DNA from 4 places in the Paenibacillus sp. J31R98 genome. Region 3 is predicted to be linked to each of the others. Evidence: riboswitches for the same ligand, from Rfam matches in the RefSeq annotation. Region 3 holds a riboswitch; each other region holds the start of a gene.
What was found. Region 3 has a riboswitch for cyclic di-AMP ahead of AC0YNX_RS27055 (C40 family peptidase). Riboswitches for the same ligand answer to the same signal wherever they lie in the genome.

Region 1 (7,878 bases), on a different contig from region 3:
TGAACAGTGCAGGCCATAAAGCGAATATTCTTGGCGCTAATTACAAGAAAATCGGCGTTGCGTACTACAACGGTGAATGGGTACAAGAGTTTACTTCATAAATGAGCAAGCAACGGGAAGCGGCCAGGGGGCCGCTTTTTTGTTATTCCGGTAGCGTCATTGTTGCATGAGAGAAATTTAATTTCTTCATGCCGCGCAGGTATTGGGTAAATAAAAGCGAAATCTATTCTAACGAATTTGACTACTCGGGGGTCCACTATGCGACGGAAGGCGACGGCAATATACTACAACCAGACGTTGGCTGAACGAACGAAGAGGAAGATAAGGCTTGGAAGAATTGAACCGGATATTGCTCCGCCTTATTCAGTAGCGCTAAGCTATCAGCGATTAATTAAATATTTGCCTGAGCCGATCTTTGTACATGACGGAATCGAAGTTCTGTTCGCCAACCAAGCGGGACTGCGTTTGCTCGGCATGACTGAATTATCAGAGATCACAGGTGATATAAAGGTATGGAAATTCATGCACCCCGATAACCAGGCACGATCGATGGAGCGTATCCACGCGGTTATGCAAACGGATGAGCCGAATGAGTTCGAGGAGTGCCGCATTATTGATGTGTTTGGCGAGGTTATTGATGTCGAGGTATCCAGCACCCGCATACATAATTATCCTGGCAAAGGTACAGTCGTTCAGAGCGTCTTTCGCGATATCCGTGAACGGAAGAAAGAAGAGGAGGCGCTCATTCATTCCGAGAAGCTCTCTGTTGCCGGACAGATGGCGGCGGGCATTGCTCATGAAATACGCAATCCGCTGACCTCCTTGATCGGCTTCTCTAAGTTTCTGAAGACGAAGATCGATAAGTATCATGAGTACTTTGACATTATGCTCGTGGAGCTGGATCGGATTAACTCGATCGTGCAGGAGTTTATGGCGCTGGCGAAGCCGCAGGCCAGCCAATTCCGCAAGCATGATCTCAACCGGATTATTGGCAATGTGCTGACGCTGCTCGAAACGCAGGCGATCTTGAAAGATGTGCAGATTATTCCGCAGCTCGATTCGGATGTGACGGAACTGCTCTGTGATGAGAATCAGCTGAAGCAGGTGTTCGTCAACGTGCTCAAGAACGCCATCGAGGCGATGCCAAGTGGCGGCATCATAACCATTACGCTTACCAATGTCGATGCGCAGCATATTGCCGTCTCGATTATTGATGAAGGGACAGGCATTCCAGAGGAGCAGCTTCCGAAGCTCGGCGGTCCGTTCTTCACGACGAAGGACAGCGGAACGGGGCTTGGTCTGATGATTTGTTATCGCATCATCGAAGGCCATCAAGGGAAAATGGAAATCAAGAGCGTGCCTGGTAAAGGGACGACGGTAGCGATTCGACTGCCGCGCAATCTGTAAGATTCGGCTGTTTTTCGGTGTTGGTTGTATTTTCCGGTAGGATTGTCGTAAGTGTCTGTGTTATCCTTTAACGCGAGCCGAAACATTATGTGCGGGGGATATTTTTAGAGCATAGATAGCGTCAGAAATAGACGCTTTTGCTCGCCAGTTCAGTGAACTGGTTAATGCGTTCACAGCAGCGCTGGGGTGAATCGCTTGGTTAACAAGCGTAGGGCGGAACTCCTTTCGTCCGAATCCGACAACTAACCTCGTAGGCCGCATGCGATGAAGATGAGTAGCTGGCTTAGCTTTAGCAGCTTGACCTGTCAGCATCGTAATGACGGAATATATCCGAGAACTCATTGAGGATATATGTCCGTAAATTAAAGGAGGACGTTCATAGTGAAGCAGAAGCACTCATTCTGGAAAAGAAGCGCCCTGCTCGCAGCACTTGGCATCGCGATCTTCGCGCATGCTGGCGCAGCGCAAGCAGAATCGAACTACACGGCGACAGACAATGATACGTTCTGGTCGTTGTCGCAGAAATTCGGCGTATCGCTTGAGCAGCTGCTGAAGGCGAATCCGATGATCGACCCAGCGAATGTGTACAAGGGACTAACAATCGTTATTCCAACAACCGTTACAGTCGCAAACTTGAAGCAGGATGCACCGCAGCCGATCGCTCAAGAGTCGAAGCAGGCTGAACAAGCACAGAAGCAAGAGAAAGCTGTGACAGCGTCTACGAAGGCTGAGAAGTCGTCGAAGCCTGCTGCGAAAGCAGAGGCGTCGAAGAAAGCAGCTAAGTCGGAAACGGCGAAAAAAGCCGCAAAGAAGTCGTCCAAAAAGGCGGCATCGAAGAAACAAACGCAACAGGTGAAACAAACGAAACAAGATGAAATTACAGTTGGCGGCAGAGCTTATGACATCACAGATGTCGTAAAAGCCAAAGCGAGCGCGTATACGGCTGATCCGTCGGAGAACGGCTGGGGAGCGGTAGACTACTTCGGCAATAAGCTGAAGCTCGGTACGATTGCAGTAGATCCAGACGTTATTCCGCTTGGCAGCAAATTGTACATTACCGGTTACGACCATGATGGGTTGCCAGTCGGCGGCATGATGGGAGTCGCTACCGATATGGGAAGCGCCATTAATGGCAACCGTATTGATATCTTTGTACCGCAATCGCAGCAAGCTGCAAGCAAATTCGGTTACCAATCTGTAAAAGTATATGTTCTAGATTAGAAGAAGGCAGCCTTGCCGAAGGCTGCCTTTTTGATGCTTATATCTCTGTTAGCGGCTGCGCCAGTTGCGTCCGGCAGGCCGGTTCAAGAGCTCCGGCAGCGTGACGATCTGATAACCTTTACTGCGCAGCAGGTTGATAAGCCGTGGGAGCGCTGCAATGGTGCCGGACAGGTCCTGGCCTTCCCCGCCTCCTGCATGCTGCAGGATGATGGAGCCGGGCTGCAGCGTCCGCTTAATGTTAATGAGAATGCGGTTGCTGTCGAGACTCTTCCAATCCACGGAATCGGTATCCCAGTTCACTACGATGTACCCTCGGCTGCGCAGCCAATCGACCTGATAAGGTGTTATTTCACCGTAGGGCGGCCTGATAAACTTAGGGCTGTAGCCGATCAATGGGCGAATGATCCGGTCCGTCCGTGCAATTTGCTGCTCGAACGCGTAGCGCGAGATGCGGGAAAATACAGCGTGATCATACGAATGATTGCCGATGATATGCCCTTCTTTGCTGATTCGCTGAACGAGCGCCGGATGCTTGGCTGCCCGCTGGCCGACGACGAAGAAGGTTGCCCGCACCTTGTAGCGGGCTAGCGTCTCGAGCACCTGCGGGGTAAAGCGCGGGTCCGGCACGTCATCGAACGTCAGCGCGACTCGGCGTGAACCGCGCGGACCCCAGATCACGAAGGAGCCGGGGAACATACGCTGCAGCGTCACCCACGACATCGCTTCTCCACGGTTCTTTTTCTTCTTGACCTGCTGCTGTTGCCCACTCGTGAAGGATGGCTCGGCTTCTGCAGGCGGCTGCATTCTGTTCCCTAAACCGGCCTTGGCAGTTTCAATCTGATCAGACTGTGCTGAAGGGCTCCTCCCAGAAGCAGCAACTCTGTCGCCTTGTATGGTATCTATGCCGCTGCATGCGCATAGGATCCAGGTCAGAAGCAGCACCAATGCTTTGCGGGCTCTGCGCGTCGTTCCCATGGACCTAATCCCCCCGTCAACCAGAATGATCTGTCTGCTTTGTTTACCGTCTCAAACATTCGAATTCATTGTGCCCTCTCCGTCCTTGATCATGCATGGGACGCAACTTCGCACTTTACAGCAGCAAGTCCACCACGTAACATGAAAGGGAATAATGGTGAAAAGGAGACCGTACATATGCCAACAATTGATATGCCGTTACATGAATTGAAAACGTATTCAGGCATCAATCCGCGCCCGTCCGACTTCGACGACTATTGGGAGCGGGCTTTGGGCGAAATGCGCCAGGTGGACGCTGCCATCGAGCTTGTTCCAAGTGACTTCCAGACTCCGACAGCAGAATGCTTCGATCTTTATTTTACAGGGGTGAAGGGCGCTCGCATCCATGTTAAATACGCCCGTCCGCGTCATTCGAACGGACCGCATCCGGCCGTTGTCCAGTTCCACGGCTATACGGGCAACGTTGGGGATTGGCAGGATCGTCTTATCTATGTGTCGTTAGGTTTCTCCGTATTCGCAATGGATTGCCGCGGACAAGGCGGCGGCTCCGAGGATAGCGGCAGCGTGAAGGGCAATACGCATAACGGTCACATTATTCGCGGCTTGGACGACAGCGCGGACCAGCTCTTATTCCGTCATATTTTCCTCGATACCGCACAGCTAGCGGGGATTGCCTTAGAGATGCCTGAGGTCGATCCGAAGCGCGTCTATGCGATGGGCGGCTCGCAGGGCGGCGCACTTACAATCGCGTGCGCAGCGCTTGAACCGCGTGTTGCGAAGCTTGCGCCTGTGTTCCCATTCTTGAGCGACTACCGCCGCGTATGGGATATGGACCTCGACAAGGATGCGTATGCGGAGCTACGGACATTCTTCCGTCACTTCGATCCGCAGCATAAACGCGAAGATGAGATTTTCGAAAGACTCGGTTACATCGATATTCAATATCTGGCGAACCGGATTAAAGGCGATGTGCTTATGGGTGTCGGCTTGATGGATACGATCTGTCCGCCATCATCGCAGTTCGCTGCCTATAACAAGATCACCGCTACGAAGCGGCTTGAAATTTATCCGGATTTTGGGCATGAATGGCTGCCGGGCTTGAATGATAAAGTGATAAAATTCTTCTTGGAAGAGTAGAGGGGGCTTAAACGAACGATGCGTCTTACGAGCAAAGAAAAGCTAGTGATGATTGGGGATTCGATTACGGATTGCGAGCGTGCCAGACCTGTCGGAGAAGGGCTGTTTGGTGCGATTGGCAAAGGATATGTGAGCGTCGTTGATGCTTTGCTGTCTACGACTTACCCAGAGCTTGGCATCCGTGTCGTGAACATGGGAACAAGCGGCAACACGGTGCTGGATCTGAAGGAACGTTGGCAGTCGGACGTCATCGATCTGAAGCCGGACTGGTTGTCAATTATGATCGGAACGAATGATGTGTGGCGCCAGTACGACAGTCCGACAATTCCAGAGCAGCACGTTTACCTCGAAGAATACGAGGCGACGCTGGATAAGCTCGTTGCCGAAACGCTGCCTTCTGTCAAAGGTATCGTGCTGATGACGCCGTTCTATATCGAGCCGAATACGCAAGACTTGATGCGTGCGGAGATGGACCGTTACGGCGCAGCTGTGAAACGCATCGCCGAGAAGCACGGCACGCTGTTCGTCGATACGCAGGCAGCGTTCAACCAAGTGCTGGAGCATCTGTATTCCGGCACTCTCGCATGGGATCGCGTTCATCCGAACCATACGGGCCATGCCGTTATTGCTCGGGCATTCCTGCAGGAAATCGGGTACGATTACAACAAAGGGCTGTAACGAGTGGCAGAAAGGTCGAGTTTAGGAGCATGGATATGCTCCTGAACTCGACCTTTCTTGGTGTATGGTTAGCTATTTGGGCATGTTGTGTGCGAGGTAAGCCACCGGTGTTGAACCGAGAAGCAGGAGGCGTCAGAGGTACCGGTGGTGACCGCCGGTGATTTGCACGTGAGAGAGGCTAAACACTCTCTCAGCATCGGAAATCGCCGCTTTCGCCACGCGAGCGAGGGTATTTGCTCTCTCAGCTCCATTTCCGCCGTTCCCCGGTCAATTTTCGTGTCGGGGCTTTCTCAGCATCCAATTCGCACTTTCGCTCCTCAATACTGACCGTTGCCTCTTCCAGCTCAGCCCCACTTGCATGCTATCAGCCACATCTGCGGCTTCCTACACATGCTCTCGCTCGTTACTCCCACTTCTCTATAACCAGCTTCCCAATCATCGAGCCGGATTCCAGCTTGGCATGTGCAGCACGCAGGTTTGCGGCGTTAATTGGCGACAGCCTCTTCGTCATCGTCGTCCGCAGCGAGCCCTCATCGACGAGCTGCGCGACTTCGCTAAGCAGCCTGTGCTGCTCGATCATGTCGGCAGTCTCGAACATCGCCCGAGTGAACATAAACTCCCACGCGAAGGAGGCGCTCTTGCTCTTCAACAGATGCAGCGGCACAGGCTCCGTCGTGTCGACAATGGAGCAGATTGCGCCTTGCGGAGCGATAGCGTCTACCATGCTCATGAAATGGGCAGTCGTGGCGTTGGTGCACAGAATATAGTCAACGTTACGGATGCCGATGTCCGTAAGTTGCCCAGCCCATGGCTCGTGATGATTTATTACATGATTCGCGCCATGTTCCAGCGCCCATTCCCGTGAATCTGCACGGGAAGCGGATCCGATGACATTCAAACCAGCCAGCTTCGCCAATTGCAGCGCAATGGAGCCGACTCCGCCCGCCGCACCGACGATCAGAATCGTTTTACCGGCATTCGCAGCTTGCTCTCTTGCGACGTGCATTCTGTCAAACAGCGCTTCCCACGCCGTAATGGCTGTTAGCGGCAGAGCAGCTGCTTCGGCATAATCTAACGAAGCCGGCATCCGCGCCACGATCCGCTCATCGACGAGCTGGAACTCGCTGTTACTGCCTTGGCGCGTAATGCTGCCGGCATAATAGACGCGGTCGCCAGGCTGGAACAGCTCACACTCTGGGCCGATAGCTTCTACAATACCCGATGCATCCCAGCCGAGAACGCGGGGAGCCGTTTCCACTCGTTCCTTCGGCGCACGCTGTTTCGTATCGACCGGATTCACCGAGATCGCTTCTACCTTCACCAGAATATCTCGTCCAATTGGTGCAGCAGGCTTCTCCACTTCGACATCCATTAAACTATCTTCTTGCTCGATCGGTAAGTACCGTGTTAACCCGACCGCTCGCATCATTTCTGTCATAGGTTCCAATTCCCCTCTGTGTATGAATGCGTACATTATAACAAAAAAATCCTCCACCCTGATCCCGAAAGCGGGAGGATGGAGGACCTCAATCATTCTCGATTAAATTTTGAAGATAGACATTGTACGCTGCAGCTGCATGACGATCTGCTGCATTTTCTCGGTTTCCGTTACAACATCTTGAACCGAACTCATCTGCTCGTTCATCGACGCGGATACTTCCTCGGTACCTGCTGCCGATTGCTGCGTGATCGCGGAGATGTTCTGGATAGAGCCGGAAATTTTACGAGCGCTCTCCATCATTTGATCGCTTTCTGCCGAGAACTCGGCAATTTGCTGCGTAATGAACTGTACGCTCGTAACGAGCTCAGTGAAGATCACCTCAGAATCGCGCAGCATTTGCATTTGCATCTGAACGACTTCTTCGTTCACTTTGATATTCTGAATGGCCTGCTTAACGCCTTGATCGATGCTGCGAACGAGCGTATGTATTTCTTTCGTGGAAGAGGTCGACTCTTCCGCCAGCTTACGTACTTCCTGGGCGACGACGGCGAAGCCGCGTCCATGCTCGCCTGCTCGTGCTGCTTCAATCGAAGCGTTCAGCGACAACAGGTTCGTCTGTTCCGCGAGATCAGAGATCGTGCGCGTAATGGCTGAGATGCCATCGGCCTTGCGAGCCAGCTCTTCGATAGCACCCGCTACTTGCGAAGTCGCTTCCACGTTGCGGGACATCCCTTGGGCTTGACTCTCAACAGCTAGGCGTCCGCGTTCAACGAGCGAGATTGTTTGGTCAGAGTGCAAGTTCATTTCTTTCGTGGAGTGCGCGTATGTCGTTACTTTAGTCTCAATATCTCGAATGGAGTCTGCCATGTCGCTGACATCCTCGGAAATCGTATTTGCACCTGTGGCAAGCTCGCCGGCGGAAGTAGCCACCTGCTCCATGACTTGCTTCAAGTTAATATTTTTATCGAAGATGTTGCGGCTCGTATCGTTTACAACTCTTGCGATCGTTGACGTTTCCT
Region 2 (7,878 bases), on a different contig from region 3:
AGGCAGCTGCTTCGCATCAATCCAGCGCCGCGCCGTCCTATAGCCATACTCCGTCTCGTAATCGCCGCTTGCAAGTTCGAAAGGCGTTAGCCCGGCTTCATTAAGCGCCTGCAAAAAGCCGCTGCGGCGCTCTTTCGTGCTGCGGAACAGCTCGCTTCCGCTCAGATGGGCGATGGACTGGGCGCCGAGCTTCGCAAGCAGCTGTCCAGCGAGATAACCGCCTTTGATATTGTCGATCGTCACGGAGTAAGCGTCATTCTCCGCATTCTGGTTATCGATGAGCACATATGGAATGTTCCGCCGTTTGAGCTCGACGATATAACGGTCTTCCTCTACAGGAGAGAGCAGAATGAGCCCGTCGACACGGTCTTCCTGAATGAGATAGTGGCTCTCACCCTCTGCAAGCTGTCCTTTCGTAACCGCGACAGCAAGAAAATAACCATGCTGGGCTAGGAGTTCATTTAGCTCGCTAACAATCGCATCGAAGAACGAGTCCTGCAGCGTCGTCAACACGAGACCGATAATGCCGGTCTTGCCGCGAGCGAGGCTGCGTGCGGCTGCGCTCGGGCGATAATCAAGTTCCTTCATTGCATCCAGCACCCGCTGTCGGTTCTTCTCCCGCACTGTTCCTGCACCGTTCAAGACACGGGATACGGTCACGACGGAGAGGCCTGATCTCTTCGCGACATCAAATATGCTTACTTTCATATCCAATCAAGCTCCTATGTCAAAAGTTAAAGCGGTTAAACTTTAATGTTGCAAACAACTACTTTGTTAATACCGTAAACCTTTCATATCAAAAGTTAAACCGCTTTAACTTTTGATTGCTTAACAACTATTGTAGATGACGCTTGCCAATTGCGCAATCGCTTTCTTGCACAACCCACCTCTCGTGAAGTGAGAGAGGGAAAGGCCGCTCTCGGGAGCAGCGAAGTGGGAAAACCCCCACTCAGTGTGCGAAAGCAGTCATGTAGGCGGTGCGGTTAAGCTGGTGATGAGAGAGGAAAAACCCGCTCTCGGGAGCTGGAAAAGCGGATATCTGGTGTTGAGAGAGGGAAAAGCCTCTTTCAGAGTGCGGAAGCGGTCGTATAGGCGAGTAAGCTGGTGATGAGAGAGGAAAAACCCGCTCTCGGCAGCTGAAAAAGCGGATATCGTGTGTTGAGAGAGGGAAAAGCCGCTCTCGGGAACTGGAAAAGCGGAAATCGGGTGTTGAGAGAGGTAATAGCCTCTTTCAGAGTGCGGAAGCGGTGCTTCAGCCGCTGAGAGCACACATAGGTTCTCTCGCGCTCGCCGCCTTGCTGTCAGCGCCGCTCCCATGTACATGCTCCGCAATATTGCATATAATTAACCCATCATTATCCAGAAGGAGCGTGCGCCAACTGTGAGCGTAAGCTACAAGAACTGCCAGAGCTGCGGGATGCCGATCGCGAAGGGCGATAAGAACGGGACAGAAGCGGACGGAGCGAAGAGCCTCAAGTTTTGCATCCATTGCTACGCGGGCGGCCGGTTCACAATACCTGATATGAAGGCTGAGCAAATGCAGGAATTCGTCAAAGGGAAGATGGTCAGCATGGGCTTTCCGAAGTTTCTGACAGGTTTCTTCACCAGAGGCATTCCGAAGCTCGAGCGATGGAAGAGCCATTAATCATACTGATGTGCTAGGAAGGGACAGGCTCGCAAGGCCTGTCTCTCTTTCCGCATAAACCTGCCTTTCTTTTCTCATGAATAGGCATGGATTTTGAACTGATTCACATGTAGTGGTATGGTGTAAGTAGCAATCATAGAAGGAGCCTGAACGATTATGGCCAACGAATCGAGAAAAAATAAACAACTTGCAAATATATCGCTCGGCATCATGGCGGCTGGCTTCGCAGCAACGATTCCGTTCAAGGACGGCGCGCTCGGGCTGCTTCATGTCGGCTTTGAAGCGGGCGTCATCGGCGGCCTGGCGGACTGGTTCGCCGTAACGGCGCTATTCCGCCATCCGCTTGGCATCCCGATTCCGCACACGGCGCTGCTGCCGCGCAACCGGAAGAAGATGTCGGACGGCATCGTCCGCGTCCTGGAAGACCGGCTGCTCGCCAAGGAGAGCATGATCGAGAAGCTGAACCAGCTCGATCTCGCCGAGCAACTGCTCCCACCACTTCGTAATGCGCTGCAATCGGCGGTGTACAGTGAGCGGCTGCCGCAGCTGCTCGAGAGCGCGCTGCGCAGCATCCCGGCCGACAAGGTCGTACCGCTGCTGTCGGGCGAGATTCGCTCTGCCGCTGCGCGCATCGACCTTGAAGCATTGCTGCGCAGCTTCCTGCACCGTGCCGCCGAGAATGGCACCGACGAGCGGCTGCTCGATCTGCTGCTCGAGCGCGCCGAAGCGTGGGCCGGAACAGAAGGCATGCGCCGTGAGCTGGGCAATTCTGCGATGCAGCTTGTGAAAGGACTCAATCTCGGCGGCCTCATGCAGTTTGCCGTTAACGCCTTTATTGGTTACTTAGATGAAGACCGGCTCGGTACGATGCTGCAGTCGTTCATCTTGAACAAGATCCATGAGTTGAAGGTGCCGGATACGCAGCGCCGTAACGCCATCATGCAGCATCTGCACAGTGGCCTCGAAATGCTGATCACTCGCTTGTCCGAGACCGGTCAGCTGGATCAGCTTCGCGATGAGCTGCTGAATGCTTTTGACTTGGAAGGCGAACTGGCGCGTCTCTTCGAATCGCTTCGTGAGAAAGGCATTGCTTTCGTACATGATGAATCGTTCGCAGACCGGACATGGCCGCTGCTGTCGCAGCTTGCGGACCGTTTTGAAGCGAATCGCGAGCTTGTGGCCGATGCAGAGGGCTGGCTGAAAGGCCAGATCGTGCACCTGATAGAACGCAATCACGCGAGAATCGGGTCATTCGTGCAAGAGAACCTCGACCGGCTCGACAACGACCAGCTCGTTGAGCTAATCGAAGATAAAGTCGGCCAGGATTTGCAATGGATTCGCGTCAATGGCGCGGTTTGCGGCTTCCTGATCGGACTTGTGCTGAAGTCGATTGAGCTGATTGTCGGCGCATTTTGAAGTAACGCCCTCCATTCCCCTGTCAAATATCAGCTATTTGCAAGAAACGGCGATATAGTGAGTTAGGCAGAGGATACTGGAGCAGCGCTTTGTTGTAAGCGCTATAACCACCTAACTTGGCAGGAAACGAGAGTGCATTCTCTTCCGTATTCCTTTACAAAGAGAGGCTGGGGGCGTAACATGAAGCAAGTTAAAAGAAACGCTGAATTTCTTGTCTTAAGAAATCGGGGGAACCACTAGTAATGACAAGCGCATGGTGAAGCAATTTTGCCAGTCGCAGTCATTGGGGTGAATCTTGAAGAAAGCCAGGCCGCTTGCGGCTTTGTAGCTCTTCAGGTAGGGCGACTCTCACGCCCGAATCCGGCAGCTAACCTCGTAAGCGTAATCGAGAGAGGCGACGAATGATCGTGCATATAGACACTTTTAAGATATATTTGTGCCTAGAAGCCGCGAGAGGCGTTCCTCTTTTTTAAAGAGGCATATCCCCCCGTACAGGCTTCTTTTTTGTGCAAATAAAGCAATAAGCTTGCGAAGTTTAGGAAAGTTTATAGGTGTAGGAAGGAAGGCGAAGTTTGTTATGGCTGGTTACCGCCGTAAAACCCCTGAAGAATTGCTATTATCCATCTCCAAAATCCATCGTGGACGTCTGAAAGTGTACATTGGTGCTGTTAGCGGTTCTGGCAAAACCTATCACATGCTGCGCGAAGGCCAATCGCTGAAGCAGCAAGGGATTGAGGTTGCCGTCTGTGCGGTGTCGACGATGCGTCGTCCGGAAACGGTCGAGCAGCTCGCGGATTTGGAGCGGATCCCAAGCATTCATTGGTATAAAGGCGATGAAGAGAAGAAGGATCTTAATCTTGACGCAATTCTCGAACGCAATCCGGAAGTGCTGCTCGTTGACGGGCTAGCGCATGAGAATCGGCCGGATGCGAAGTTCAAGACACGTCTTGAAGATATTACGTTCCTGCTCAGCCATGGCATTAGCATCATAACGACTGTCAATGTGTACGAACTCGACGGGGTCACGGAACTTGCTCAGAAGCTGACTGGCATAGAGGCGGAATGCACCGTCTCGGCCGATGCGCTTGAGCTTGCCGACGAGGTACGCCTCATTGACGTGTCGCCGGAGACGATTTTGAACCGCCTGAATGAAGGCCTGTGCAATATTAAAGGCCCAGGCTTGCTGAAGCGAGGCAATCTCGGTAAGCTTCGCGAGCTATCGCTGCGGCTGATGGCGGAAGGCGTCAACGAATCGCTTGAGAAATACCGCGAGGAGCAGGGCTTTATCGGTCCATCCGGTGCGGCAGAGCGGATTCTGGTCGCTGCGCAGTATCACTGGAACGGCTCGATCTACATCCGCCGCGGTCAGCAAATTGCGAAGCGGCTTGGCGGTGACCTGCAGGTCGTCGTTTTCTCCGATTCCAGCCAAGAACCCACGAAGGAACGCGAAGCGTTCAAACGGTCTATCTTGAAGCTGACGGAGAAAGTGGACGCGGGCTTCCGCGAAATTTCGGTCGGCAGCCGCAGGCAAGTTCCGCCTGCGCTCATTAAATATGCGATGCTCATTAATGCGACACGCATCGTTATGGGGCATTCGAAGCAGACGAGAGCTCAGGAATTCTGGCAAGGCTCCATCGCTGGTTCCGTATTGAAGCAGGTGCGGAACATTGACCTGTTCTTTATGGCGGATCGCGCTGAGCATGAAGGCGAGCGCGTATTGCCGGCGAAGCGTTCGGCGCCGCAGCAGTCTTCGCATTCGGAGCCATACCGCAGACTTAGCGCGCAAGAGGTCGAGAAGAAGATCGAGCGCATTCGCCGTGGAACGTTCAAGGTATACATCGGCGCGGCTCCTGGCGCGGGCAAGTCGTATATGATGCTGCGCGAGGGCAATGACCTGCTGCGCAGAGGCATCGATGTTGTCATCGGCCTTATGGAGGCGCATGACCGCGCGGAGACGCTGCAGCAGGCAGGCAAGCTCGAGATCGTACCGCGTAAAGTGATTGACGCGGAGAAGGGCATTACCGAGATGGATGTCGACGCGATTATTGCACGCAATCCTGAAGTTGTTCTGATCGATGAGCTTCCGCATACGAATGCGGTTGGCAGTCGCAATGCGAAGCGCTATGAAGATATGCAGCAGATTCTTGATGCAGGTATTTCTGTAATCGCAACGCTGAACGTGCAGCATCTCGAAAGCTTGAAGGATGCGGTCGAGCAAATTACCGGAACGACGATTGCGGAGACTGTGCCGGACAGCATCTTGCGCCTAGCGGACGAGGTCGAGCTAATCGACGTCACGCCGATTACGCTGCAGCAGCGGATGCGGGATGGCCTTATTTATAAGAAGGATGACGTCGAGCAAGCGATGACAGGCTTGTTCAAGACAGGTAATCTCATTGCACTGCGCGAGCTTGCGCTGCGTGAAATTGCCGATGACGTCGATGAACGTTTGGAATCGTGGGAACGAAACGGCTCGCTTCGGGGACCTTGGCGCCGCCAGGAGTCGATCTTCATTGCCGTGACCATAGGGGAAACAGCAGAACGACTGATCCGCCGCGGCTTCCGGATTGCGCATCGCCTGAAAGCGGCGTGGCATGTCCACTTCGTGCAGACGAGCGGCGAGCGTGGTCCTGCAGTTGATAAGCGGATCGAGGCGCTGCAGGAGCTGACAGCAAGACTCGGCGGTACGTTCGAGGTGGAGCAAGCGGCTTCCAAGAACGCCGTACCGAGCGCGCTGCTGGCAAAAGCGAACGAGCTGAAGAGCACCCAGATCGTGCTTGGCCAATCGCGAAGAAGCGTCTTGAACAAGATGATGCACCGACCTGTTGTGGAGACCGTGCTGCGTGAAGGACGTCATATGGATGTACTCGTCGTGGCGGATTTTAATCCGAATATCGCGCTTGGTGAAGAATAGAACCATCGTGGAATGGCAATCATTTCACCAAGTGCGCTGCACGGACGTGGCTAGCGGAGTGGTAAAATGTGAGAATACTTCACTTGTTTAAAAATTTAAATTGAAACAGTGCCTATTTCTTGATAAAATCTTCATTAGTTTAGCAATCAGCATAGGGGGCTTCTATATGAAGAAGTGGTTGGTGTCAGCAATCATTACATTAATGGCTGTAGTAATCGTAACAGGCTGCGGTGCAAAGAATAATGCAAACACAGGTAACGAAGCAGGCGGCAACGCAAGCAGCAACGCAGGCGATACAAAAACATACAAGTTTGCGACAGATGCAAGCTATGCACCGATGGAATTCATGGATAAGGACGAGTTGAAAGGTTTCGACATCGAGTTCCTGGACGCGGTTATGAAACAAGCTGGTCTGAAGTATGAAGTAACGAACACAGGCTGGGATGCAATGCTTGAGAGCGTTAAGCAAGGTACAGAATACCAAGGCGGCGTATCCAGCGTATCAATCACAGACGATCGTAAACAAACGTATGACTATTCGATGCCGTACTTCGAATCGCGCAACGTGATTCTGGTTAAAGATGGCAGCGACATCAAGAGCGCAACGGACTTGAAGGGCAAGAAAGTTGCCGTTCAAACAGGTACGACAGCTGATATTCTCATGACGAAGATCATGGGTAATGGCGACACGAACTTGAAGAAGTTCGACAGCAATGCTGTAGCGCTGTTGGAGCTTGACCAAGGCGGCGCGGACGCGGTCGTTGCGGACATTGCAATTGTTAGATACTACATTCAAACAAACCCGGACAAGAAGTATATCAGCATCGAAGACAACACGAACTTCGCTCCGGAATACTACGGTCTTCTCTTCCCTAAAGGCAGCGACCTGGCAGCGAAAGTTGATCCTGCAATTAAAGCCATTATTGAAAACGGCAAATATGCAGAAATTTATAAGAAATGGTTCGGCGAAGAGCCAAACACAGATAACTTGAAGTAATCGATTTGCGGAGGCATGCGTAAAACGCATGCCTTTTTGGTTGATCATTACCATTCCATTTGGATTGAAAGGACGGGCAGGGATGGATTTTAAGTTTGATATTATTTGGGGTTATTTGCCCCTGTTCTGGAAAGGGACGTTATACACGATCCTGATTTCCCTTTCAGGCGTCGTGCTAGGCTCAATCTTGGGTCTGTTCGTCGGCTTTGGCAAAATGTCGCGCCGCTGGTATTTACGCTGGCCGATGCAGTCGTATATTAACTTCTTCCGCGGAACTCCGCTGCTTGTTCAGATCTTCATTGTGCACTTTGGTTTGATGCCGCTCCTGATCGGGAAGACGAACTCGATCGCTGCGGCGATTACCGCGCTGACCTTGAATGCGGCAGCTTACACGGCAGAGATTTATCGCGCCGGCATTCAGTCGATTGACAAAGGTCAGAGCGAAGCGGCTCACTCCCTTGGGATGACACACTTCCAAACGATGCGTTTTATCATCCTGCCGCAAGCCATTAGACGTATGATTCCGGCATTCGGCAACGAATTTATCGTGCTTGTGAAGGACTCGTCCTTGACTGCTTTGATTACAGCACCTGAAATTATGTACTGGGCCGGCGTTATGAAAGGCCAGTATATTCGAATTTGGGAGCCGTACTTGACGGCAGCGTTCATTTATTTCATCCTTACTTATTCCTTGAGCAAACTGCTTAATTGGATAGAAAGGAAGGCTAATCGCCAATGAGTACGATGATTGAAATTAAAGGCTTGTCGAAAGCGTTTGGCAGCAATGTCGTATTGAAAAATATCAATGCTACCGTTAGCAGCCAAGAGGTTGTCGTCGTCATCGGCCCATCCGGATCGGGCAAATCGACTTTCCTGCGCTGCATTAATTTGCTCGAAACCCCGACT
Region 3 (7,878 bases):
CCAGCTGCTCACCGATAAATCCGTACATCTCTGCATTCGCCTGCCGCCAATGCGTCCAGAGCGGCGAAGCGATCTTGCGGATACGCTGAATAACGAATATTGCGGCAATGACGAACACGGTCATCCCCGTGCCGATCAGCCAGCTCTCCCGGAACAGCAGCACGAGAATACCAATCATGAGCAGCGCATTCCCGACGAGGTTAATAATCATGCTTGAGAAGAAATTCGCCAGCGCGTTCACATCTCCGTCGACCCGCTCGATAATGGCACCGGATGTATGAGACTTGTGGAAAGGCATATCCAGCGACAGACAGTGCGAGGCCAGATCGCCGCGAAGCACATTCGTCGTCTTCCACCCGACATTCTCGCTGAAATACGTGGCAATGACCGAAACAATCCCTTGGACCACCGAGAAAGCAATAAACAAGCAAGCAGCAAGAAGCAGCGGCTGGAGATCTGCCTCCGACTGCGCTTTATCAATGAAGAAGCGAATGATTTGCGGATTGACGAGCTGCAGCGCGGTGGAGAGAATAAGCAGCACTGTAAGTCCAATAAGAGTTCGTTTCTGCGGCAGCAGATAGCGCTTCAGCAGTTCGCCGTAATGGTTACGCGAAGCTGTGCGCTTCTCACTAGTCAATGGAAGTCCTCCTTTTTACAGAACAAGCGTTCTTGTATTATGACTATATCACAATCACAGTATCCATAATAGGGAAAAATCCCCTAAACAAAAGACCGCCCCATCCTTCTCACTTAAGAGACGGTGAAGCGGCCCTATCATCATGACTGCTATACTTCGAGAGCTTCCTTCAGCTTATCCGGCGAGCGGTCCCACCACTCCGGATTGTTTGTGACAAGCAGGTTCTTCAGTGCCCGCTTCTCATCCACGCCAAGCTCATCGAGTACGTAACGGCGTTTGATCGCATAGTCGAGGTTGTTCACATGCTGCGCAAGGATCTTCCAGCCTCTGCGCGCCTCGGTATCGATCAACATTGGACATGCTGTCGCCCCTGCGTAGCTTGCGCCATCCTCCGTGCGCTCAACCGCTACCCAAACGATCCAGCACAAGCGGCCATTCGGCACATCTTCCTTGTTCGTGCTGAACTTGATGCCGCGTTCCACTTTGCTCTTGGCATGCATCGCACCCACATCGATGTACGCCTCGCCGTTATCAATGATGACACAGGACACCGCGCTCAGGTCGATTGTCCCCGCTCCAAATCCTTTATGTTCCTTGTTGCTCACCACGTTCAAAGAAAGGGACTTCTTCTCTTTCTTCTCCGGCGGCTGCTGCGTATTATCTTGTTCGCTCACGGTCCTTCTCAACTCCCTTTCCAGCTTACAAACACCCTCGAATTCCACGTCCGGCGCGGCTTCACACGCCTGTCCGTACATTAATTCCATTTTAGCTAATAATCTCGGAAAAGCAAACATATACATGCTGTAGATGCTTGTCAACGGGAGGGAATGTTTCAATGAATCTGGGTCGCGCCAAACGATTTCTACTCTTTGCCCTCGCCGCCGTGCTGATCGGGATAACGGCACAGCAAGGGTTCGGGGATGCTTGGGTCTCACACTATATATATGCCTCCGCTCCTGCTCCCGCCAAGAAAGAACCGCCGCCCAAGCCGGCAGCTCCGCCAGCTGCACCAGAACCCGATATCGTGATGCAGCCGAAGCCGGTTGCGCTCAGCAAACGGGTCACGGAGTATCACATTAATGTGAACCTCCAGGAAGATACGCATATGCTCACCGGCGAGCAGACTTTAACTTGGACAAACCCTGGCAAGCTGCCGGTGTCCGAGCTGTACTTCCACCTGTATCCAAACGCCTTCCGCTCCAAAGACACAACGTTCATGCGGGAGTCCGGCGGCCAGCTACGTAACGATAAAGCGACTGTGGACAGCATCGGCTACATGAACCTGCTTTCTCTCGAGACAACAGAAGGGTACAGCCTGCTGCCGCGCCTCCACTACGTGCAGCCCGATGACGGCAATACGAATGACTTAACGCTGGCCAAGCTCCGCTTGCCCGCCGTAGTCGCCCCCGGCAAAAGCGTAACGCTACGAATGAAGTTCGAGGTGAAGCTGCCTGAAGTGTTCGCGCGCATGGGTTATGCGGGCAACTTCGTAATGGCGGGGCAGTGGTTCCCGAAGCTCGCCGTATACGAAACAGCCGGCACACGCGGACGAGCTGCCGAAGGCTGGAATATTCATCAGTATCACGGCAACTCGGAGTTCTATAGTGATTTTGGCATCTACAGTGTCAAAATCAACGTTCCGAGCAGCTACAAAGTAGCCGCCACCGGCTTCCAGACCAAAGCATCCGTTGTCGCAGACGGACGCAAGACGTATCAATTCTACGCCGATGATGTGCACGACTTCGGCTGGTCGGCTTCGCCGGACTTCGTCTATGCCGAGGAGCCGTTCTCGACGGAAGGCGTCCCTGGCGTAAGGATCAAGCTCTACCTTGATCCGCAGCATGCGAAGTTCAAGGACCGCTACATGCATGCAGCCAAGTCCGCGCTCTCCAAGTACGCGCAGTGGTACGGTGCTTACCCGTACTCCACGCTCTCTGTCGTCGTACCGCCGAAGGGTGGCAACGGTGCGGGCGGCATGGAATATCCGACGCTGATTACGGCTTTTGCCGCGGATAACGACAATCCAGGCTATGATCTGGAGCGGACCGTCGTCCATGAGATCGGACATCAATACTGGTACGGCATGGTCGCCTCCAATGAATTCGAGGAAGCTTGGCTCGACGAAGGCTTCACGTCCTATGCAGAGGACAAAGTGATGGAGAGCGAATACGGCGTAGAGCCGAACCTTCCGGTGGAATCGAGCTACATGACCGATCCTGCGCCGCTGAAGCAACTTTCGTGGTCGTACCACAGCAACAATCACTATGCCGAAAATGTGTACATGCGCGCCAAACTCGTCCTCTACGGCATCGAGAAACAGGTCGGCGCCCAGACGATGCGCAAGATCATGCGCACCTACTTCCAGAAGTATAAATTCAAGCACCCATCAACTGCTGACTTCCAGAAGGTCGTCGAAACGGTCACGAAGAAAAAGTGGAACGATTACTTCAGCCACTTCGTCTACGGCAGCGATATGTCGGATTACTCGGTTGCTTCCATTCATGTGCGTCCCGTCAAGCAGGAGGGCAAGACGCAGTACGAATCGGTTGTGCTCATCAAGAAGACAGGCGGCAGCTTCGGCCCTGTGACGGTGGTGTTCCATTTTGCCGACGGTACGATCATGCCGAAAGTATGGGATGGTCAACAGGATCATATCCAGTACAAACTCGTTCATTCCTCCAAGCTCGTCTGGGCGGCGGTGGACCCTCAGCACGACAATGTGCTCGACAATAAACATATCAACAACTTTATGAAGGCTGATCTGACCGAGCAGACCCGCACCCGATGGAGCGTCGGCATCACCAAGCTGCTCGAGACGATATTCGCCTCACTCGCTTGGTAACGCCTTACTATGAAGGAGGTGAGCAGGAGTGAAAGCACATATTAAGCAAGGCTGGCGCCTGGCAATCAAGCACTTCTATATTATTATTATGCTATTTCTGTACGAGCTGATCTGGGGCTTCTTCCTCTACCGGACCATTGAAGGGATCGTCGTGCCTGTCTTGAAAAGGTTTCCCGATACGTACAGCAACGGCAGTCACGCGGTCCAGCTGTTCATGACCGAGGCCCAGTTCCAGCTGCTCAAGACGGATCTCATCCAGCCCTACGCTTGGCTGTTCTGCGGATTGCTGGCCGGGCGGATGCTCATCACGCCATTCCTCAACGCCGGCCTGTTCCATTCGCTGCATCATATGACAGATGAGGCCGGAACGAAGTTTCTAAGCGGCATCCGTAAAGCGTGGAAGCCCATCGCCCTGCTCTATCTCATCGAAACCGCGCTCACCCTGCTCCCTGCCATCTGGCTGCTACCGCGCGCACTGACGAAGCTGCTCGCAAGCAATTCGCTGCTCGAATTCGCTCAGCATGCAGGACCGTGGGCGGCCGCCTGGCTGGCATGGGCGGTGCTCATCCACCTGCTCTTCCTCACCATGCAGTTCGGAGCCGCCAGCGGCACTGGCACGCTCCGCTCTCTCTGGGGCGGCATCGTGAACTTCCTTCCTTTTGCCGGTATCTCGCTGCTCATGTGGGGCATCGGCGCCCTGCTGAGCATGACGATCGCCTCCGTATCGCTCATGTGGGCAGGCCTGTTCGCACTCATCCTGCATCAAGGCTATCAGATGTTGCGCACGATTATGAAGGTGTGGACGGTAGCCGCCCAGTATGATGTGTGGCAATCGAAGCAGGCTTAGATATTCATAAAGGCTGAGCAGGGACGAAACCTGCTCAGCCTTTTTTGCGTTCGCTTCGCTTCGAGTGCCTCTGCCAGTAGTGTCTCGGAGGTCAGTTAGTTAGCAAAGCCGGGAGCGCTCCAACCGACACCCCTCTCGCCCGCTCTCATATTTTTCTACAAGACAGTTCTCGCCATATTCTTCTCTAATTCGTTGAAGGAGGAATAAATGCCTATTAACCGCTCAATCCCAGGCCCCGCAACGAGTTAGAGCCCAAAAATGTTGCATTCTAATAATTTTAATTTGTGAACAACCTGTGAACTTGGAAGGAGAACCGAGAAAATGATCGAATACTTTTTCCTCGAAAAGAAAATTTTGCCGAATTCCCTTTCACGGGAAACGGGGGAACCATTCTGGGTGAATTGATCCCGACATTCGCACATCATGTACGGACGCGAATGCCAGAGGTGATCATAGGGAGCCTTCAACCGAACCCCACAGCTAACCTCGTAGGCACCGGAAGGAGTTTCCTGTTTTGAAAAAGATTTCCGCACTACTGATCGGTCTTGCGATGCTCTTACTAGTCCAAGCTGGAAGCGTTTTTGCAGATTCCAAAATGGATGGCGTCATCCAAGACGTGATTGGCACCCCGTATTCCTACACGGGAACAACGACGAAAGGGTTCGACTGCTCCGGATTTACCATGTACGTGTACGGTAAACTGGGCGTCAGCATTCCTCATGCATCCCGTTCGCAAGCACAGCTCGGCAAGAAAATCGCGAAAAGCGATTTGATTGAGGGCGATCTCGTATTTTTCAATACGACTGGCAAAGGAATCTCGCATGTCGGCATCTACGTTGGAGATGGCAAGTTTGCACACGCTTCTTCGAGCAAAGGTGTTACGATTAGCGCGCTTAGCGATTCCTACTATTCAAAACGCTATGTAACTGCACGCCGCGTTATGAGCCCGCAAACGTATGAAAAATACGCTGACGAGCCTTCTGATGAACCAGGCGATGGAGACTCCGATTAATTAGTACTTGCTTGCAAAAAACGAGTTCACCTCAGTTGAGGCGAGCTCGTTTTTTGTTTGTGCTCTACGTGTCTGTCGCTTGCATAGCTAACGGTCCGTAGAAGCCTTATTGATCCGAATATAGCGCTCAAAAAATTGTAACGGACCCAAGAAGCGCTATTCGAAGGTTTTGCAACCGAATCAGGCTAATTTCAGCGGAATAACGTTTCTGGGTTCCGTTAGATTCGAACATTGGCTTACCCGTGCCAAATAACGCGTCTGAGTTCCGTTAGCGTCCGCTCGATTCCAAATTAGCTGCGCTTGTAGCGAACCCACCAAAACGTGCGGCCGACCTGAACGTCGAGCGCAGTGGCGAGCGGTGCGAATAGATCATATAGTTCCACAGGCGAAGCGCAGCCCTCACTTCGGCGATCAGCCATCACAACCGTTGCACCAGCAGCGAGCCTCGCATGCCAATGCTGCAGGAAATGCGCCCGCTGCTGCGGCGATAATTCGCCTATGCAGAAACATGCAAGCCCGGCGTCGAATGTCTCCGAGAAAGCGACTAGCTCCTCTTGCCGGATTGCCTTCGATACCGGCGTCGTAAGCCTTGGCGATCGCGGTCCCGCAACCCTCAGCACCCGCCTGCCTGCAAGCGTATCCGTCATTGCATACTCCAGCTTTCTCCACTCTGCTCTGCGCATCTCTAAGCTGTCCCGCCATCTCGACATATAGCCGATACCTCCCGAGCTTATTTGGCTGCTGCTATTTTTCTAAATTCTATGTCGAATGTCCCTTAAACTGACCGGATATTTTTTTAGGCGAAACGGCTTTGAAGCTGACTAAAGAGGAATTAATTTACAAAAGATGAATAGTAGGATGATAGAATGGGAGAAACAGGTTAGTGGTAAACGACGAGTACGTCCTTATAAGCAAGTGAATAAAAAGGCAAAGGAGCTTCGCGATGCTACCTCCCTTCGCTTCGGCAGGGTTTCACCATACATTAGCAGGCTGGTTCGCACATAGCTTCGGCGAGCCTACCCCCGTGCAGCACGATGCTTGGGCTTCCATTATGCAAGATCAGCATACCCTAATTGCTGCGCCGACAGGCTCCGGCAAGACGCTTGCGGCACTGCTTCCGTGCATCAATCGGATCGCTCTTACAAAAGCCGATGCAGCTGCGCGTGGAGCCAGCCTCGCATCAGGCGTACGAGTGCTCTATATTACGCCGCTTAAAGCACTGAACAATGATATCCAGCACCATCTCGTCGGCTTTATGGATGAGATTGAGCGCTTCGCCGGCGAGCACAACCTCGAGTGGCCAGCCATCCGCTCCGCTGTGCGTACGGGCGACACGCCGTCGAGTGAGCGGGTCCGTATGGCGAAGCGCCCGCCGGACGTCCTCGTGACGACGCCGGAGTCGCTCTACTTGCTGCTGACCTCGGACAAGGGACGAGGGATGCTGGGCACGGTCGAGACGGTGATCGTCGACGAGATTCATAGCCTTGCAAGCGACAAGCGCGGCGCGCATCTGTCACTGTCGCTTGAGCGGCTGTCCGCGCTCGCGAAGCGCCCTGTGCAGCGCATCGGCGTGTCTGCGACGCAGAAGCCGCTGTCGCGAGTCGCGCGATTTCTTGGCGGCTGGGAGCTGCCGGGATTGGGCGGTGCTCGGGCGGCGGGGTCGCGTGATCGTGATGCAGTGAACGGCGATGCGGCGCCAAGCGACCTCGAAGAGCAGCCTGCGCATCCGCTTGGATATGCGCAGCGGCCTGTCGTCATCGTCGAGAGCGCGATGACGAAGCAGATGCAGGTCCGCGTGACGATGCCGGACCTGAGCCGCCCTGCGCGCACGCGCGACGGTGTATGGCAGCCCATCATCGAGAGGATGATGGCGCTGATGGACGGCGCGCGCTCCGCGCTCCTGTTCGTGAACAGCCGCCGCATGTGCGAGCGGCTCGTGCTGCGACTGAACGAGCACGCCGGCTATGAGATGGCGCGCGCCCATCACGGCAGCCTCGCGCGCGAGCGGCGGCTCGAAGTCGAGCGTATGCTGAAGGCGGGCGAGCTGCGCTGCCTCGTCGCCACCTCCTCGCTCGAGCTCGGCATTGACGTCGGGCACGTCGACCTCGTGATTCAGGTCGACTCGCCCAAAGCCGCCGCAGCCGGCATTCAGCGCATCGGGCGCGCGGGCCATGCCGTCGGAGATATCAGCCGCGGCTATATCGTGACGCGGCAGCGCAGCGAGCTGCCGGAAGCCGCGGTGCTCTGCCGCGACATCGCAAGGCGCGACATTGAAGCGATTGTCCTGCCGCATGAGCCGCTCGATGTGCTGTCGCAGCAGATGACCTCGATAGTCGCCGCCACTGATATATCGGTGGGCGAGCTTCACCGGCTCATTGCGGGCAGCGAATGCTACCGGAATTTCCCGCGCGAGCGGATGGAAGCAGCGCTGAAGGTGCTGACGGGATTTTACCCTTTTGCCCGCCCGCTCATGGATTGGGACCGCATCGCAGATCGGCTGCATAAACGCGCCAATACGGCGATGGCTGCCGTTACAGGCG
Region 4 (7,878 bases), on a different contig from region 3:
TCGTCCGCTTCGGCGATCCGACATCAACGTTCGTTCTTGTTCCTTCTGTCATGGCTGGTCTCCTTCATTAGACTGCTCCATTGCTGCAAGTGCTTGGTCGAACTCCTGGCGCGTAATTCGGAACGTCTGGCAGCGTTTGAAGAACTGCTTCCCGTTCGCATATCCGATGCCTAGCGAGTTGCCCATCGCAAGTCGCCGTTCCGCCGCCTGCGGATGTACAAGCAGCCCTGCACGCATCAGATCGTCCATCGTTACTTCAGCGAGCGTGCCGCTTCCTTCCGCCGCTTCCGTGCGCAGATTCGCCAGAGCGCGGCGAATCGCTTCAGGCGAAGCATTCTCAACGCCGATATCGCCCTTGTAAAGCGCCTCCTCCTGCGGGAGGAACGCGTGCTTGCAGCCTGGCACTTGCTGCGCAACGATCTTGCGGATCCGCTCGCCTGCATGGTCGGGATCCGTAAAGATAATGACGCCGCGACGCTCCATCGCGAGCTTCACGCGCTTCAACACCGCTTCGCCAATCGCGGAGCCGCCCGTCTCTATCGTCTCTGCCTCAACGGCACGTTTAATCGCGACCGTATCGTCTTTTCCCTCTACGACAATGATTTCTTTAATCATGGGACGTTCATTCCTTCCCTTCAGACGAACATACAAAAAGAAGAGGCAATCGCCTCTTCTTATGATGGCATATTTACGTGCAAAATACGATATGAATGAAGAAGAAATACCCATGCATGTGCAAGCTTTATCTCTTCCTACAGCGATTCTGGCTTCTTAGGTCCTAGTATGTAGACCGTAAACCCACGCTTCAAACCGAATTTATCGGCATACGATTCGCTATCAAAGTAAACATCGATCTTGTTTCCTTTAACCGCGCTGCCCGTATCTTCCGCACGACGGAAGCCAATGCCCTCGATATAGACCCACCAGCCGATCGGAATAACCTTCGGATCAACGGCAATTGTCCGGCCTTCCTGCACACGTGCTCCTGATGCGGTAATACCGTATTGCGGGTGATTCTTGCCTTTGCCTGTCGATTCAACGCCGGCTGAATACGCCGTCAGCGTGACATTGCGCAGCACTTTCTTCGAGCTGAACGTTACGCCCCGCTTCGTAAGTGTCGTTACCGCTGGCGATTTGGCAGACAGCACCATCACCTTCGGCTCAGGCTTCTTCGTACCTACTGCAACGACTTGGTCAACAGCAGAGGCCTTCGTCATTTTTTCCACGAGCGTTTGCGATACGAGGATACCGTTCTGGAATACCTTCTCGAACCTCTTCACAATCGTGCCTTTTTTGCCCGTCTGGACAAGTTTTTCTTTCCCCAATGCGAGCTTCGGATCTTCCTTCTTCACGATCGTGAACGGAACCGGATACGCACTCTCAGAGTACTTCTTATCGATCCGAGTAACCGTAATAATCATGTTAGGCTCAAGCGAAGACGTTAAAGGGGGTACGACTTTATCTTGACCACGTACCGATATGTCAGCCTGATTAATCGCTGCCGCTACCGTTTTTTCTGTCGTATACATCGTCTTTGCTTTGCCGTCTGCCTTTACAACTAAAGACACCGCTTGATCGATTACAATGCGGTCGCCATCTTTAATTCCGCCATCTAGCGGCATCGACACTTTGTCAAAAGCGCCGACAGTAATGGCTTGTTCATCCAGTAGGCGTTGAAGGGACCATTGTTTTGTTGAAACAATCGTTTCTCGTCCATTCACTACTACGGACACGTGCTTGTCAGCCGTTCCGTGCAACAACACCAAAAACATGAAAGTCATAGCGATTGAGATCAGAGCGCTTAGAATAATTAAACGCACGTTCTCATGCTTCCATCGCAATGCGAAAGACATGCTGGATGATCGTTTACCATGGGTGGTGTCCTTCATCTGGAGTGCTCCCATTTCTTCGGTCCTCCTTACATAGCCCCGCCGCCTTGTTACGCATGATACTTAGACGCGACTATTGAGATTTAGCGTGCGATATCGCACGCATTTCCAATCTATCTTCACCTCCGTGCCCGTTCCATGATACGCCCTGTGTCGTCACATTATGCTTCATTCAAACAAAAAAGAAGCCCGACGACAGAGGATCTGTTTCGTGGCTTCCCAATTCGACAAAGGGTAAGCATGGATTGCATGCACGAGGTTGATCTCTCTTATTACGCTGGCGAGGTTAGCTGTCGGATTCGGGCGTGAGAGTCGCCCTATTCGCTCGTGACGTTGAGTAGCGTTCAATGGTACTCATAATGCACGTCAGTCGCAAAATTCACCCCAAGAAGAATCTCCATGTTTACTTCTGTTTGTCACGTCACGCAAATCAATTCGATGAACCATCGAAAATTGATTTCGTGTGAACGCAAACCAATTTCGTCGATTGCCAATCGAAATTGATTTCGTTTGATACAAACAGTTTCAACAATTGGTTCCCCCGCTCTCCAAAACTTCGGAGATTAAGCGTTTATTGGAAAAGGAATACAAGTTTTGTTGCTCTGAAATGAATCATACAGTCTAGCGCTGCACATTGTAAAGAACTGATTAATGACGATTTTAACGAATTTTAAGGATAATCCAGTGAATTTAACTTGATTTCAGGGGATAAAGTTAGTTTTTTCAAAGGAATGGTCCCAAATACTTGCTTTCACTTCCATTTTCACTACATTCCAAAACATTTCAGTGCATTTTCGGTCGTGATTTTTGATATTTCTTCCACGGACTTGCCCGTTAACTCCGCCATCGTATTTGCTACAAGACGGACGAAGGCCGACTCATTTCGTTTGCCTCTATGGGGGTGAGGAGTCAAATATGGGGCGTCTGTTTCAATCAAAAGCCGGTCGAGCGGGACATGCGCAAGCACCTCTTTGGGCACACGAGCATTTTGGAATGTAAGCGGTCCCCCGAACGAGATATAGAAGTTCATATCAAGGCACTGTTTCGCCGTTTCCCAGCTTCCGGAGAAGCAGTGCATAACGCCGCCAACTTCCTTCGCTCCCTCTTCACGAAGCAGCCTGACGACATCCTCATGTGCGTCCCGGTTATGGATTACAATCGGCTTCCTCTTCTGTTTCGCAAGCTGTATTTGCTCTCTGAATACGCGCTGCTGCACATCTTTAGGTGAAGTGTCCCAGTGGTAATCGAGCCCGATCTCCCCGATCGCAACAACCTTTGGATGATCGCATAAGGATGCAATCCATTCCAGATCTCCTGGCCGCATATCAATGCTGTCTACGGGATGCCAGCCCACAGCCGCATAGATGAACGAATATTGCTCCGCGAGCGCCATTGTGGTCGGTATCGTTTCCCGGTTAAAGCCGATATTGATAAGCTTATGTACGCCTGCTTCCTGCGCTCTTTCGATAACTTCTGCACGGTCCTCGTCGAATTTCGGCGAGTCCAAATGGGTATGCGTGTCGATTAACATAGGTGCGAAAGTAACTCCTTTCTACATTAAAGCGAATAATTCGCGCAAATTTGCCGGGAGCTTCGACACTGATTCGCGAAGCGGTTCTTCCGGGTAATATAGATGGTACTTGCCTTGGCGAATACCTGTGATGGATCTGATGATATCGGATCGCTCCGAAATCTCCGACAGCTGTTCGTCACGACCCAGCAGCAGAATAGGCGGTTTTTCTTCCTTGCCTGCAGAAGCCGGTGCATCAGGTCGATAAACATCGTAGGGCATGTCATACGGAAAGTCAATTTCCAGATGGTAGTCGGGGTGGAGCCCAATTGCCTTGAAGTGCTCGCGTATCTCTTGCCAAAGCATCTCATCTGCATGGTCCATCGTTACGTATTTATACAGCTTCCGGTTTAAGAATCGGCGGCATAGGTCAGCAAGCACCTCATCCTGCTCATTCACCCATAGGCTGAACGCGGTCTGAACGAGCGCCTCATCAAGTGCCAGATAACCTTCAATATCAATCGTTCCCGCTAATAGCTGTTCCAACGGGCCAACCATCCAATTGAATATGTACCCGGATGCATACAGTTCCTTCGCCCTGCGGAAGATTTGCCGGAGAATAATCTCCGAGCTTCGTGTCACGGGATGAAAATATACCTGCCAGTACATTTGGTAACGCGACATGAGGTAGTCCTCTACCGCGTGCATGCCGCTCTCTTTCACTACAATTCTTCCCTGGTAAGGCCGAAGTACTCGCAGTATTCGCTCCAGGTCGAAAGTGCCGTAGTTTACACCTGTAAAATACGCATCCCGCAGCAGATAATCCATCCGGTCTGCATCCATTTGACTGGAGACCAGACTAACGACAATCGGCTCATAATAAGTCTTGCAGATGACAGCTGCAATCCGCTCTGGATAGGATGAATCATAGGCTTTCAGCACAGCGTTAATTTCTGTTTCTTCTAATAATAGGCTGCATGTCCACTCTTCATGATGCGTGTCAAAAACATCTTCAATGGAATGGGAGAAAGGGCCGTGTCCGATGTCATGAAGCAGCGCCGCGCACAGCGCAATCAGCTTCTCCCCGGCAGGCCAATCCGTGTATCCGCCTCGCTCGAACTGGGAAATGATTTTGCGGGTAATCTCATAGACGCCGAGTGAGTGGGAGAATCGGCTGTGCTCTGCACCATGGAAGGTCAAATAGGAGGTGCCAAGCTGGCGAATACGCCGAAGCCGCTGAAATTCCCTCGTATTAATCAAGTCCCAGATCAAGTGATCCTGTACGTAAATGTACTTATGAACCGGATCCTTAAACACTTTCTCCTCCGCCAATCGTTCCTTGCGCTTACGAGCTGCCATTTCCATCTCACTCCTTCTATCGTTCATCGTTTCGACACAAAAGTCGATCGATTGTCGAATGTTGTCGCAATTTCATTTCCAATCTGATTACAAATATTGTACGATACTAGTAGATGATTTGCTGTTTAATAAAGCAAACCTGACGTCACTGGTCATAATTACCGTCAAATCGTCGTTGACTATTATGGGAAACGTTGGTATTATTAAAGCATAAATTGATGGATTTTGTCGAATCGTGACGATGTAATCTAGTACGAGAGGAAATGATAGATCATGATGAAATCGACAGGCATTGTACGTAAAGTAGATGAGCTCGGACGTGTTGTTATTCCTATCGAGCTGCGCCGTACGCTTGGAATTGGCGAGAAGGACGCACTCGAAATTTATGTAGATGGCGAACGCATTATGTTGAAGAAATATGAGCCTGCTTGCATCTTCTGTGGCAATGCAGAGAACGTAGCTTACTTCAAAGGTAAAATCGTTTGCAACGCTTGTTTGACCGAAATGCCAACTCCTGTTACAAAATAAGAGACAAACTGAGAATTATAGGTTATAATATGTTTATCCATTATGTTAATTCTAACCTTTTTATACTCCTTGATGCCCCCCACGGCCTATATGGCTAGGGGGGTCTTTTTTTTGTCTCCACTTCTTTACTTCTTCATAACTTCATTATATACGTCCCGCTTCTGCATCCCGCGATCTTGCGCCGTTCGCTTGATGGCTTCCTTGCGATCTTCGCCTTGCTCCTCATAGCGGCTCACATGCTCCTCCAGGCTTAGCGCTTCCCACCAGTTCTGCTCGCTTTGTCTCAGCTCTGCCGCTTCTTCCTTGCTTACGCCCGCAATAACGAGACAATACTCGCCGAGCGGTGGATGCTCCTCCAGCCAGCTGATGCATTCCGAGATCGTTCCGCGGGCGACTTCTTCATGACGCTTCGTCAGCTCGCGCACCATCGCTATTCGGCGATCGCCCCACTGCTCGAGCATCACCGGAAGCGTCTTCGTAATCCGATGAGGCGATTCATAGCATAGAATCGTCCCTTCCTGCTTCTGCAGCTGCTTCAGCCAGTTCGTCAGCGGCTTGCGGTCGCGCGGAGGGAAACCGGCGAAGAAGAAGTTATCCGTCGACAGCCCGGATACGATAAGCGCCGATAGCGCCGCGTTGGCGCCGGGAATCGGCACGACCGCTATTCCCCGCTCCGCAGCCGCGGCAGCGAGGTCGGCTCCAGGGTCAGAGATTGCAGGCAGTCCGGCATCACTGACCAGCGCAATTGACTGACCAGTTTCCAGCAACCGGATCAGCTCCGGGCCGCTGGCATCCTTGTTATGCTCGTGATAGCTGACCAGGCGCGTTGAAATTTCAAAATGCGCGAGCAGCTTACGCGTCTGCCGCGTATCCTCTGCTGCAATTAGATCGACTTCCTTCAGCGTCCGAATCGCCCGGAACGTCATATCCTCCAAGTTCCCAATCGGCGTACCGACCAAGTATAAGCTGCCGCTCTCGCCGCGCTCTCCCTCTTTGCTGCTAAAACTCCGTTGTACAATCATTTCCCTGTATTCCTCGCTTCCGCCATAGCAGCCTCTGCAGCTTTATCACCATAATAGATCCGCATCAATTCTTCATTATATTGCCGCTGTTCATTGTATACGATAAGCGGCGGCAGCAGCTTAATGTCTGGCTTCCCGTCACGCAATGCTTCTATAAGCACCATATTCGCTTCCGCATCCTTATGCGGATGAACGAAACGGATGCGCTTCGGCTCCAGCTTCCATTTTCGCATCGTCTCCATAATTTCAACGAGACGGGACGGACGATGGACCATGGCGACACGACCGCCTGTACGAACGAGCCTTGCGCAAGCAGCCACGATATCATCAAGCGTCCCATTACGCTCATGTCTCGCCATTGCGAAATGCTCATTCTCGTTCTGGTCGCCGGACCCTGCCGGCATATAAGGAGGGTTCACGGTCACGACATCATACATGCCTTGGCGCTGTTTGTAAAACTCCCGCAAATCACCTTCATAAATCTTAATTTGCTCAGTCAGTCCGTTAGCCTCTACACTCCGCCTTGCCATATCTGCCAATCGGGGCTGAATTTCCACGGCGTCAATCGATGCTTTAGTCCGTGTGGTTAAGAGCAGCGGTATAACGCCATTGCCCGTGCATAGATCAATAATCTTCCCGCGGGGCGGAACCGCGGCGAAACGCGCAAGCAGCACCGCATCCATCGAGAAGCTGAATACCTCGCGGCTTTGTATAATATATAATTCATGCGTTAATAGATCATCCAGCCGCTCATTCGGCTCTAATTTCACTTCATTGACCACTACTTCTGCTCCTTCACCAGTTGTATCTGCATCGCCTTCTATATGCAAACAAGACCCTAGCAATAAGGGTCTTGTTGTTCAATCTTTATTGAGAAAGGAAAGGCAGAACAAGCAGTCGCCTTCCGTACGCAAATGGCCGTAATACAGATTGCATATATGAAATCCTTCATGATACAGTCTTGCCAAATTGTCATAGCCTTGTCCAACACCAGCTGTATCAGCAGTACCGCTCGGCTCTTCAACTGGCAACGTAATGATCTCCTCATCGACGACAACCGGTGCCGTCACAGCTTTCTTCGGCGTATGGACCGCTGTCTCGCGCTTTAATACTTTGCGCAGCTGCCCATTTTCTATACTGAGCCGGTTGTTGTCTTCGAGGAGCGATTTGATTTTCTCTTTCATTGCACCGATTTCTTGATGCAAGCTTCCCAAGTGGGATTCAAATTCGCTTATTTGACTAAAGATATCTCTTTTCAAGTCTTCACCCCAAGGCTGTGCAGCTTCGGATTTAAGTTAGGCGCGCTTTTCTTACTTTATGACGACATCATCTAGCGGTAGCTCCTTCGGCTTGCCGCCATCGAAGAGCTGTACATACACTGTTTTGGAACCCGCATTGATGCCGGTTACTTTACCTTCTCCATACGATGTGACGACATGTTTGCCAACTGCCGGCAATTCTTCGCGAACACTCTCATAGTTGTCGTGCTCATACTTAAGGCAGCACATGAGGCGTCCGCATAGTCCGGAGATCTTCGTCGGATTAAGCGATAAGTTCTGATCCTTCGCCA

Region 1: it holds a riboswitch for cyclic di-AMP, as region 3 does, so the genes downstream of both, AC0YNX_RS26465 (3D domain-containing protein) here and AC0YNX_RS27055 (C40 family peptidase) in region 3, are expected to answer to the same signal.
Region 2: it holds a riboswitch for cyclic di-AMP, as region 3 does, so the genes downstream of both, AC0YNX_RS15210 (histidine kinase) here and AC0YNX_RS27055 (C40 family peptidase) in region 3, are expected to answer to the same signal.
Region 4: it holds a riboswitch for cyclic di-AMP, as region 3 does, so the genes downstream of both, AC0YNX_RS30030 (ubiquitin-like domain-containing protein) here and AC0YNX_RS27055 (C40 family peptidase) in region 3, are expected to answer to the same signal.

The regions. Positions count from the first base shown of each region.
Region 1 covers NZ_JBWDNO010000009.1:195,630-203,507, forward strand. The annotation lists gene AC0YNX_RS26455 (CAP domain-containing protein) at 1-101, shown strand, start outside; gene AC0YNX_RS26460 (ATP-binding protein) at 259-1,407, shown strand; cyclic di-AMP (ydaO/yuaA leader) riboswitch at 1,473-1,679, shown strand; gene AC0YNX_RS26465 (3D domain-containing protein) at 1,789-2,628, shown strand; gene AC0YNX_RS26470 (polysaccharide deacetylase family protein) at 2,677-3,603, opposite strand; gene AC0YNX_RS26475 (alpha/beta fold hydrolase) at 3,781-4,740, shown strand; gene AC0YNX_RS26480 (SGNH/GDSL hydrolase family protein) at 4,759-5,418, shown strand; gene AC0YNX_RS26485 (zinc-binding alcohol dehydrogenase family protein) at 5,822-6,856, opposite strand; gene AC0YNX_RS26490 (methyl-accepting chemotaxis protein) at 6,959-7,878, opposite strand, start outside.
Region 2 covers NZ_JBWDNO010000003.1:337,164-345,041, reverse strand. The annotation lists gene AC0YNX_RS15225 (LacI family DNA-binding transcriptional regulator) at 1-708, opposite strand, end outside; gene AC0YNX_RS15220 (zinc ribbon domain-containing protein) at 1,382-1,645, shown strand; gene AC0YNX_RS15215 (DUF445 domain-containing protein) at 1,802-3,061, shown strand; cyclic di-AMP (ydaO/yuaA leader) riboswitch at 3,252-3,458, shown strand; gene AC0YNX_RS15210 (histidine kinase) at 3,639-5,975, shown strand; gene AC0YNX_RS15205 (basic amino acid ABC transporter substrate-binding protein) at 6,142-6,972, shown strand; gene AC0YNX_RS15200 (amino acid ABC transporter permease) at 7,055-7,711, shown strand; gene AC0YNX_RS15195 (amino acid ABC transporter ATP-binding protein) at 7,717-7,878, shown strand, end outside.
Region 3 covers NZ_JBWDNO010000010.1:32,239-40,116, forward strand. The annotation lists gene AC0YNX_RS27035 (ABC transporter ATP-binding protein) at 1-637, opposite strand, end outside; gene AC0YNX_RS27040 (YwhD family protein) at 787-1,311, opposite strand; gene AC0YNX_RS27045 (M1 family metallopeptidase) at 1,473-3,479, shown strand; gene AC0YNX_RS27050 (hypothetical protein) at 3,508-4,326, shown strand; cyclic di-AMP (ydaO/yuaA leader) riboswitch at 4,672-4,836, shown strand; gene AC0YNX_RS27055 (C40 family peptidase) at 4,841-5,338, shown strand; gene AC0YNX_RS27060 (hypothetical protein) at 5,629-6,048, opposite strand; gene AC0YNX_RS27065 (DEAD/DEAH box helicase) at 6,282-7,878, shown strand, end outside.
Region 4 covers NZ_JBWDNO010000014.1:5,878-13,755, reverse strand. The annotation lists gene rsmA (16S rRNA (adenine(1518)-N(6)/adenine(1519)-N(6))-dimethyltransferase RsmA) at 1-52, opposite strand, end outside; gene rnmV (ribonuclease M5) at 49-615, opposite strand; gene AC0YNX_RS30030 (ubiquitin-like domain-containing protein) at 753-1,904, opposite strand; cyclic di-AMP (ydaO/yuaA leader) riboswitch at 2,149-2,469, opposite strand; gene AC0YNX_RS30025 (TatD family hydrolase) at 2,656-3,420, opposite strand; gene AC0YNX_RS30020 (HD domain-containing protein) at 3,442-4,758, opposite strand; gene AC0YNX_RS30015 (AbrB/MazE/SpoVT family DNA-binding domain-containing protein) at 5,032-5,286, shown strand; gene rsmI (16S rRNA (cytidine(1402)-2'-O)-methyltransferase) at 5,412-6,308, opposite strand; gene AC0YNX_RS30005 (tRNA1(Val) (adenine(37)-N6)-methyltransferase) at 6,305-7,090, opposite strand; gene AC0YNX_RS30000 (initiation-control protein YabA) at 7,169-7,513, opposite strand; gene AC0YNX_RS29995 (PSP1 domain-containing protein) at 7,619-7,878, opposite strand, start outside.